Regions from separate parts of the Sorangium sp. So ce385 genome, predicted to be linked through region 2. Evidence: riboswitches for the same ligand, from Rfam matches in the RefSeq annotation. Region 2 holds a riboswitch; the other holds the start of a gene.
What was found. Region 2 has a riboswitch for cobalamin ahead of WME83_RS23330 (ribonucleoside-diphosphate reductase subunit alpha). Riboswitches for the same ligand answer to the same signal wherever they lie in the genome.

Region 1 (4,565 bases), 4.5 Mb from region 2:
GTCGCGGGCCGCGCGCCGATCGCCTTCACCCGGAGCGCCGCGAACGGCGTGAGCGCGCCGAACGCCCTGCGCACCCCGATGCCCGCGGTCAGCGTCCGCGTCGGCGCGAGGGCGACCGCGCTCCCGTTGCCGGCGTTCGCGCGGAAGCGCGCGCGGGTGAACGTCGCGTCCACGTCGGCGAAGAGCCAGCTCCCGAGCCGGTAGCGCGCGCCGATCTCGATCCCGTAGCGCCGCGTCTCCCCCGACGCCTCGGTCTCGCCGGCGTCGCCGCTCCAGACCAGCTCGGAGTCGAGGTCGAGGAGGAACCCGGCCGCGCTCAGCGAGAGCCCGCGCACGGGCGCGACCCTCGCGCCGACCTCGTAGCCCTTCGCCGGGGTGATCAGCGTCGCCGCCCCCTGGCCCAGCACCGCGCCCCGGGCATCGTTCGAGTGGAAGCCGCGCCCGTAGTGGGCGAAGAGATCGAGCCCCCCCACCGGCGAGACGACCGCCGTGAGCTTCGGCAGCAGCTGCATCTGCCCCCGCGCGCCGCTCGATCTGCTCCCCGTCCCCTCGAGGTCCTCGCGCAGGTCGTCCACGTTGACGTCGATCCATTGCCCGCGCACGCCGAGCACGAGGCGGAGCCAGCGCCGGAGCCGGGCGTCCTGCTCGACGTACACGCCGATCTGGCCCTCGTCGACGTGGGTCCGATCCCGCTCCTCGAGCCGCTCGCGCGCCTCGTCGTGGTGGAGCGACTTGTCGATCGCGTCCGCGCGGATCTGCGCGCCGAGCGACGTCGTGAACCTCGCCCCGCGGTGCTCGATCTGCTTGCGGAGCCGGAAGTCGGCGCCCAGCACGGTGCGGTCGTCGTTCTGCTCGATCTGATCGCCGTGGACCGGATCCTCGGCGAAGAACGTGAAGTTCGAGTACAGCGTGAAGCGATAGCGCAGGAGGTACGCCATCGCGCTCAGGTCGGCGTCCCGCCACGCGGTCGACGCGGAGACCGACGCCATGTGCCGCGCGGTCGAGCCGCCCTCGGTCGGATCGACCGCGCCGAAATGATCGACGCACGGCTGCCCGAAGGCGGAGGGCGGCGGGTTCAGGCCGCCCTGCTCCCCCTCGCCGCACACGGCGCGCGCCGGGATCTGGCCGGAGCCGTACCAGGTCGAGCCGTAGGACATCCACGTCGCCTGGACCTTGCCGGTGCTGCCGAGGTCGCGCGTCGCCCTCAGGAACACGTTGAAGCGCTCGAGCCGCTCCGGGCTCTGGAACGGCCCGTCGTTCCGGTAGACCTCCGCCGCGGCCACCGCGCGCCAGTCGTCGCCGAGCTCCGGCGAGGCGATCACGAGGCCGCGCAGGATGCCGTACTGCCCCACGCCGAGCTGCGCGGAGCTCTCGTCGAGCTTCTCGGCGAAGCGGAGGTTGACGGCGCCGGCCGTGCCGAAATCGCCGATGCTCGCGTAGTAGGGCCCCTTGTAACCGTCGAGCCCGATCACGAGCTCCGGGATCATGAAATAGAGGTCGGTGAAGCCGTGCCCGTGGCCGTGGCTGACCAGGTTGACGGGCACCCCGTCGACGAAGAACGCGACGTCCGTCCCGTGGTCGGCGTCGAAGCCCCGCAGGAAGTACTGGTTCGCCTTGCCGCCGCCGGCGTGCTGCACGGCGAAGAGCCCGGGGACCGACTCGAGGAGGTCGCCCGGCCGGAGCCTCGGCCTGAGCTCGAGCTCGCGGTGCCCGACCGAGACGCGCGAGGCCGCCTCGCTGCCCGGCTTCTCCGCGTGCACCGTGACCTCGATGGGCTCTCCCTGGGCCCGCGCTGGCCGCGCGGCGGACAGCACGATCGCCAGCGCGGCGATCCGAGGGAGTCGATGGCGGTGTCCGTGGCCCTTCGTGACGTTCTCGCGCAGCATTCATGTCCTCCTTCGCGCCATCGCGCGGAGCGGCGCCGGGCCGCTCGCATCGAGCTCCGCGAGGAGGAAAAAGGACGCCCACGGCGCGATGCCCTGGACCGACCTCTCGCCCCCGCGGGCGACCGAAAGGCAACGCGGGGGCGGCTCGGGATCCGGGACGTGCGCAGGGCTGCACCGGCTCGGACCTCACCGCCTCCCTCGAGGCTCCCAGGTCGAACCGGCGTCGGATGTGTCCCCGTCGCCGGGCGCGGGCAGGTCTTCGGGCTCGCGAGCGCTCCGGCTGGGCCGGCTTCCTACTGTCCACCGCTTCCCAGCCCTCATCGGGCCAGTGCGTGTCGTGGAGGTCGTTCTCGCTTACCGCTGCGGGGCAGCCCCGGAATTTCACCGGGTTCCCTATTCAGCCTGAGCGAGCGCCCAGGCACCAGCGCGGCGCGCACCCTACGAGGATGCGCCTCCGGCTGTCAATCGCTCCCGCTCACCTCGCCCGCTCCGCGCCGCGTCCGTCGCCACGCGCCCGCATCGCGCGGGCTCCTGCCCGCGCGGCGCCACGTGAACCCGAGCGCTCGCCGAGCGACGTCCGCGCGGGCCGAACGTTCGGGCTCTGGCGAGGATGGGCTCGCTCCTCCGTGGGTCGCGTGCTACACGGCCGCCGCCGTATATGCCGCGTAACGACCTCCGCAACATCGCCATCGTCGCCCACGTCGACCACGGGAAGACGACCCTCGTCGATCACATGCTCCGCCAGTCGGGCGCCTTCCGAGAGAACGAGGTCGTGGCCGAGCGCGTCATGGACTCGAACGACCTCGAGCGGGAGCGCGGCATCACCATCCTCGCGAAGAACACGAGCATCCGGTACCGCGGGGTCAAGATCAACATCGTCGACACGCCCGGCCACTCCGACTTCGGCGGCGAGGTCGAGCGCACCCTGATGATGGCCGACGGGGCGCTGCTCCTCGTCGACGCCGCCGAGGGCCCGCTGCCGCAGACGCGGTTCGTGCTCTCGAAGTGCCTCCAGCGCGGCTTCCCGGTCATCGTGGTCATCAACAAGATCGACCGGAGCGACGCGCGCGCCCACGAGGTGCTCTCCGAGGTGTTCGACCTCTTCTGCGACCTCGAGGCGAGCGACGCGCAGATGGACTTCTCGACGCTCTACGCGATCGCGAAGTTCGGCCAGGCGAAGCGCGAGCTCGAGCACGAGGCCAAGGACCTGGAGCCGCTCTTCGAGACCATCCTCGAGCGCGTGCCCGGCCCCTCCGGCGACCCCGACGGGCCGCTCCAGGTCATCGTCTGCAACACGACCCACGACGACTACGTGGGCCGGCTCGCGGTCGGCCGCGTGGTCCGGGGCACCGCCCGGTCCGGCGCCGACGTCGCGCTCCTCGGCGAGGGCGGCCAGTCGCGCGGCTACGTGAAGATGCTCTACGCCTACGAGGGGCTGAAGCGGGTCCCGGTCGAGAGCGCCGCCGCGGGCGAGGTGATCGCCATCGCGGGGCTCGAGTCGGTCACCATCGGCGACACGATCGCGGACCCGGCGACCCCCGAGGCGCTGCCGCGGATCGTCGTCGAGGAGCCGACGATCAAGATGAGGATCGGCGTCAACACGTCGACGTTCGCCGGCAAGAGCAAGCAGTCGAAGTACCTGACGAGCCGTCACCTGAAGGAGCGGCTCGAGCGCGAGGCGATGAAGAACCTCGCGATCCGGGTGGAGCCGACCGAGGTGCCCGACACGTTCGTGGTGCTCGGCCGCGGCGAGCTCCAGCTCGCGATCCTCGTGGAGACGATGCGGCGCGAGGGGTACGAGATGCAGCTCTCGAACCCCGAGGTCGTGACGCGCGAGATCAACGGCGAGGTGATGGAGCCGATCGAGCTCGTGGTCGTCGACGTGCCCGACACCTACGTCGGCGTGGTGACCGAGCGCCTCAGCACCCGGCGCGGCCGGATGGTGAAGATGACGAACCCCGGCTTCGGGCGCGCCCGCCTCGAGTTCCGGGTGCCGTCGCGCGGGCTCATCGGCTTCCGGGGCGAGTTCCTGACGGCGACGCGCGGGACGGGCCTGCTCAACACGATGTTCGACGGCTGGGCGCCCTGGGGCGGCCCGATGATGCGCCGCCCGACCGGCGCCATCGTCGCCGATCGCGCCGGCGTGGCGACCCCGTACGCGCTGCACCACCTCCAGCCGCGCGGCATGTTCTTCATCGTCCCCGGCGTCGAGGTCTACGAGGGGATGATCATCGGCGAGCACAACCGGCCGAACGACACCGACGTCAACGTGATCAAGGAGAAGAAGCTGTCGAACGTGCGCAACCACGGCAAGGACGAGAACGTCCTCCTGGCCAGCCCGCGGCTGCTCACGATCGAGACGGCGATGGAGTGGATCGACGGCGACGAGCTCGTCGAGGTCACGCCCGACGCGGTGCGCGTCCGCAAGAAGGTGCTCGCGTGCAACCGCCGGGAGCGCCGCGAGGACGCGATCGAGCAGGCGCAAGCCGTCGAGTGAGCGGCGAGGGCGCCCGGCGAGCGCGCGGCCCGACGAGCGCCCCCCCGCCCCTGCCCGCGCCGGTGGGGACCGGTGTAGACTCCCGGGCATGAGAACGACGCTGCTTCCGGCGCTCCTCGCTTCGCTCGTCGCCCTCGCGGGGTCGAGCGCTTGCGGCGGGGCCGTCGTGGTCGACGGCTCCC
Region 2 (4,565 bases):
CGCACTCGAGGCACGCGACCTCGGCGAGCGTCCCGTGCAGCTCGATGACGCGGCGGCTGCCGGCGGCCTGGTGGAGGCCGTCGACGTTCTGCGTGATGAGGCCCTCGAGCAGCCCATCCTGCTCGAGCCGCGCGAGGGCGCGGTGCGCCGGGTTGGGCTCGGCCCGCGAGAACCGCTCCCACCCGATCACGGCGCGCGCCCAGTACCGCTGCCGGATCTCGGCCGAGCGCGAGAACTCCCGCCCCTGGATCGGGTTGCGCGCCCGGCGCCGCGTCTCGGGGCCGCGGTAGTCCGGGATGCCGGACTCGGTGCTGCACCCCGCCCCGGTCAGCGCCACGAAGCGCTTGCCGCGCAGGAGCGCGATGAGGTCGTCGACCGGATCCGCGAGGAGCGCATGGCTGAGCGGCATGGGCCCCCGTTTGTGACCCGCCGCCGGAGGCGCCGCCAGCCGCCCGCGCCGGCGTGACGCGCAGCACAGGCGACTGCGCCTCTCCGAACCCGCTCCTCGGGCCGCACACCGCGCCTGCCCGGGATGCGCCGCGACGCGCGCGACATCGTGTCGCAGAGCCCTGGCGGCCAGCGGCGCTAGCCTGTCTTGCCATGATCGATCGAGCGCACTGCAAATCGGCGAATGAGCCGGCCCGTTCGGCGCGCGGGGCACGCGAGGCGAGCTCGACATCGCGTCTCCGGCTCCTGCGGAGCTCGCGCTGGCGCCGCGCGGCGGCGCTGGCCGCCGTCATCGCGGGCGTCGCGCTCAGCGGCAGGGCCGAGCCGGCGACGCCCGGCGAGGCCGCGACCGAGCTCGTCGACGCGGCCCCCGCGCCCGGCGAAAAGGCGCTCGCGGCGCGTCTGCTCGCGCCTTGTTGCTGGAATCAGACGCTCGATGTGCACGAATCCCCGGTGGCGAGCGATCTTCGTCGCGAGATCCGCGCGCGTCTCCACCGGGGCGAGGCCGCCGACGCCATCGAGCAGGACCTCGTCGCGCGTTATGGCGACCGCCTCCGCGCGGCGCCTTCGTCCGGCGTCCTCGGCAAGGTCGCGCTGGCATTGATGCTGGGCATCGCGGTGACGTTTCTCGGGGTCTTCGCCCTGCTGCGCTCGTGGAGGCGCGGCGCCGCGCAGCCAGCCCCGCCGAGCGGCGCCGTCGCGGCGGCCGATCGCGATGAATATGACGAGCGCCTCGACGACGAGCTCCGGGCGCGCGACGCGTGAGCACACCTTCGCTGAGAGCCCGTCGTCGCTCGCCTCGCCCGGCCCCGACCACAATATCTCGCTTGACCTGCGCATCGCACCGCAATATGTAGTGCCACGTGTTGGTGCCCTTGGCTTCGGCCCGGGGCTCAAAAGGGAACCCGGTGTGAATCCGGGGCTGCCCCGCAGCGGTAAGCGAGAACGATCTCCACGACGAGCACTGGCCTCCTGGCTGGGAAGCGGTGGACCGTAGGAAGCCGGCGAGAGCCGGAGCGCTCGCGAGCCCGAAGACCTGCCAACATCCTGCGTCGGGGAGACATCCCGCGCCGGTTTGACCTGGAAGCCTCGAGGGAGGCGGGGAGGTCCGAGCTGGCGCCGACTCTCGCGCTCGTTTCGGTTCCGACCCCCTCCCGCGTTGTCTTCCTTTCGCCCGCGGGGGCGAGCGGTCGGTCCGAGGGCTCTCCAGGAGGGCCCGGCGCATCCGTGCGCATCGGCTGGCTTCTTCGCTCTCGCGATCTCGACGCGAGCGGTCCGGGACCGCTCCGAACGAAGCTCGACGAGGAGGATTGCCATGCTGAGCGACACGGTGACGACGGGCGACGGCGCGGCGCCGTTGCGGGCGCGGAGCGCGAGGGGCGGAGGCGCGGAGGAGACGCTCCCGCACACGACGATGCGGGTGACGAAGCGCGACGGGTCGAGCGAGCCCGTCGACGTCAACAAGATCGTCCGGGCCGTGAGCCGCTGCTGCGCGGCGCTGCCCGACGTGGACGCGCTCCGCGTCGCGACAAAGACCATCAGCGGCCTCTACGACGGCGCCACGACGCGGGAGCTCGACAAGCTCTCCATCCAGACGGCGGCGTCGCTCATCGCGGAGGAGCCCCAGTACGCGAAGCTCGCGGCGCGCCTGCTCGCCACCTATATCGACAAGGAGGTCCGCAACCAGGAGATCCACGCCTTCTCGCAGTCCGTGGCCGTCGGGCGGCGGCTCGGCCTCATCAACGAGCGGCTCCACGGGTTCGTGGCGCAGAACGCCCGCAAGCTGAACGACGCGATCGAGCCGGGGCGCGATCACGAGCTCGAATATTTCGGGCTGCGGACCCTCTATGATCGCTACCTCCTCAAGCACCCCGAGGCGCGCGTCGTCATCGAGACGCCGCAGCAGTTCTTCCTGCGCATCGCGTGCGCGCTGTCCGAGACGGCGGCGCAGGCCATCGAGCTTCACCGGCTCTTCTCGTCGCTCGACTACCTCCCGAGCTCCCCCACGCTGTTCAACGCGGGGACGAGCCACGAGCAGCTCTCGAGCTGCTTTTTGCTCGACTCGCCCGAGGACCACCTCGAGACCATCTACCAGCGCTACACCGACGTCGCGCTGCTCTCGAAGTTCTCCGGCGGCATCGGGCTGGCGTACCACCGCGTGAGGTCGCGCGGCTCGCTCATCGAGAGCACCAATGGGCACTCGAGCGGCATCGTGCCGTGGCTCAAGACGCTCGACGCGTCGGTCGCGGCCGTGAACCAGGGCGGCAAGCGCAAGGGAGCCTGCTGCGTCTACCTCGAGCCGTGGCACGCCGACGTCGAGGAGTTCCTCGCGCTGCGCGACAACACGGGAGACGAGGCCGCGCGCACACACAACCTGAACCTCGCGAGCTGGGTCCCGGACCTGTTCATGAAGCGGGTCGAGGCGGACGGCGAATGGAGCCTGTTCGACCCCAAGGACGTGCGCGATCTGCCCGATCTCTACGGCGACGAGTTCGAGCGCCGTTATGCCGAGGCGGAGGGGGCGGGCCTCGCCAAGAAGACGATGAAGGCGCGCGAGCTCTACGCGCGGATGATGCGGACGCTCGCGCAGACGGGCAACGGCTGGATGACGTTCAAGGACAAGGCGAACCGCGCCTGCAACCAGACGGCCCTGCCGGGCCGGATCGTGCACCTCTCGAACCTCTGCACCGAGATCGTCGAGGTGACCTCGAAGGAGGAGACGGCCGTCTGCAATCTCGGCTCGATCAACCTCGCGCGCCACACGGCCGCGCGCGGGGACGGCGCCGTCGCGTTCGATTTCGACAAGCTCGCCCGCACGGTGCGGACGGCGGTCCGACAGCTCGACCGCGTCATCGACCTCAACCACTATCCCATCGATTCCACGCGGCGCTCGAACCTCCGCTGGCGGCCCGTGGGGCTCGGGCTCATGGGCTTGCAAGACGTGTTCTTCCAGATGCGCTTGCCCTTCGACGCCGGCGCCGCGCGGGAGCTCTCGAGGCGGATCTCCGAGGAGGTGTATTATCACGCGCTCTCGACGTCGGCGGACCTCGCCGCCGAGAAGGGGCGCCACCCGGCGTTCGACGAGACGCGCGCGGCGCGCGGGGAGCTCCAGCTCGACGCGTGGGGCGTGGTGCCGGAGGACGCGGCGCGCTGGGACGCGCTCCGCGCCCGCATCCGCGCCGAGGGGCTGCGGAACTCGCTGCTCGTCGCGATCGCGCCGACCGCCACGATCGCCTCGATCGCAGGCTGCTACGAGTGCATCGAGCCGCAGGTGTCGAACCTCTTCAAGCGCGAGACGCTGTCCGGGGACTTCCTGCAGGTGAACCGCTATCTCGTCGCGGAGCTCAAGCGGCGCGGCGCCTGGAACGACGCGGTGCGCGCCAGGCTCAAGCTCGCCGAGGGCTCGGTCCAGGGGCTCGACGAGCTGCCCGAGGAGGTCCGCGCCGTGTACCGGACGGCGTGGGAGATCCCGATGCGCTCGCTCATCGACATGGCCGCGGAGCGCGGCGCCTTCATCGATCAGAGCCAGTCGCTGAACCTGTTCGTCGAGAACCCCACCATCGGCCAGCTCTCGAGCATGTACTTCCACGCATGGAAGAAGGGGCTCAAGACGACCTATTACCTGCGCTCGCGCCCCGCGACGCGCATCGCCAAGGCCACCGTGGACGCGGCGACGGACCTCACGCCTGCGCCGGCGCCGGCGAAGGCGGCCGCGGACGTGGCGTGCGCGCTCGAGAACCCCGAGGCCTGCGAGGCGTGCCAGTGAGCCGCGTGAGCCGCCCCGCGCGCCTGCTCGATCCGGGCCTCTGCCTCACGCTGCGCCCGATGGCGTATCCGGCCTTCTTCGACATGTACCGCGCCGCCATCAAGAACACGTGGACGGTCGAGGAGGTCGACTTCTCCACGGACGTGGGCGACCTGAAGCGGATGACCGGCGCCGAGCGCCACCTCGTGCAGCGCCTCGTCGCGTTCTTCGCCACGGGAGACTCCATCGTGGCGAACAACCTCGTGCTCAACCTGTACAGGCACATCAACGCCCCCGAGGCGCGGATGTACCTGTCGCGGCAGCTCTATGAAGAGGCGCTGCACGTCCAGTTCTACCTGACGCTCCTCGACAC

Region 1: linked by a shared signal. The riboswitch ahead of WME83_RS07140 (TonB-dependent receptor) and the one ahead of WME83_RS23330 (ribonucleoside-diphosphate reductase subunit alpha) in region 2 are both predicted to bind cobalamin.

Annotation. Positions count from the first base shown of each region.
Region 1 is NZ_CP150337.1:1,938,788-1,943,352, reverse strand. It holds gene WME83_RS07140 (TonB-dependent receptor) at 1-1,886, opposite strand, end outside; cobalamin riboswitch at 2,120-2,327, opposite strand; gene typA (translational GTPase TypA) at 2,497-4,383, shown strand; gene WME83_RS07130 (hypothetical protein) at 4,472-4,565, shown strand, end outside.
Region 2 is NZ_CP150337.1:6,391,170-6,395,734, forward strand. It holds gene WME83_RS23320 (NAD-dependent protein deacetylase) at 1-409, opposite strand, end outside; gene WME83_RS23325 (cytochrome c-type biogenesis protein) at 601-1,212, shown strand; cobalamin riboswitch at 1,298-1,505, shown strand; gene WME83_RS23330 (ribonucleoside-diphosphate reductase subunit alpha) at 1,763-4,213, shown strand; gene WME83_RS23335 (ribonucleotide-diphosphate reductase subunit beta) at 4,273-4,565, shown strand, end outside.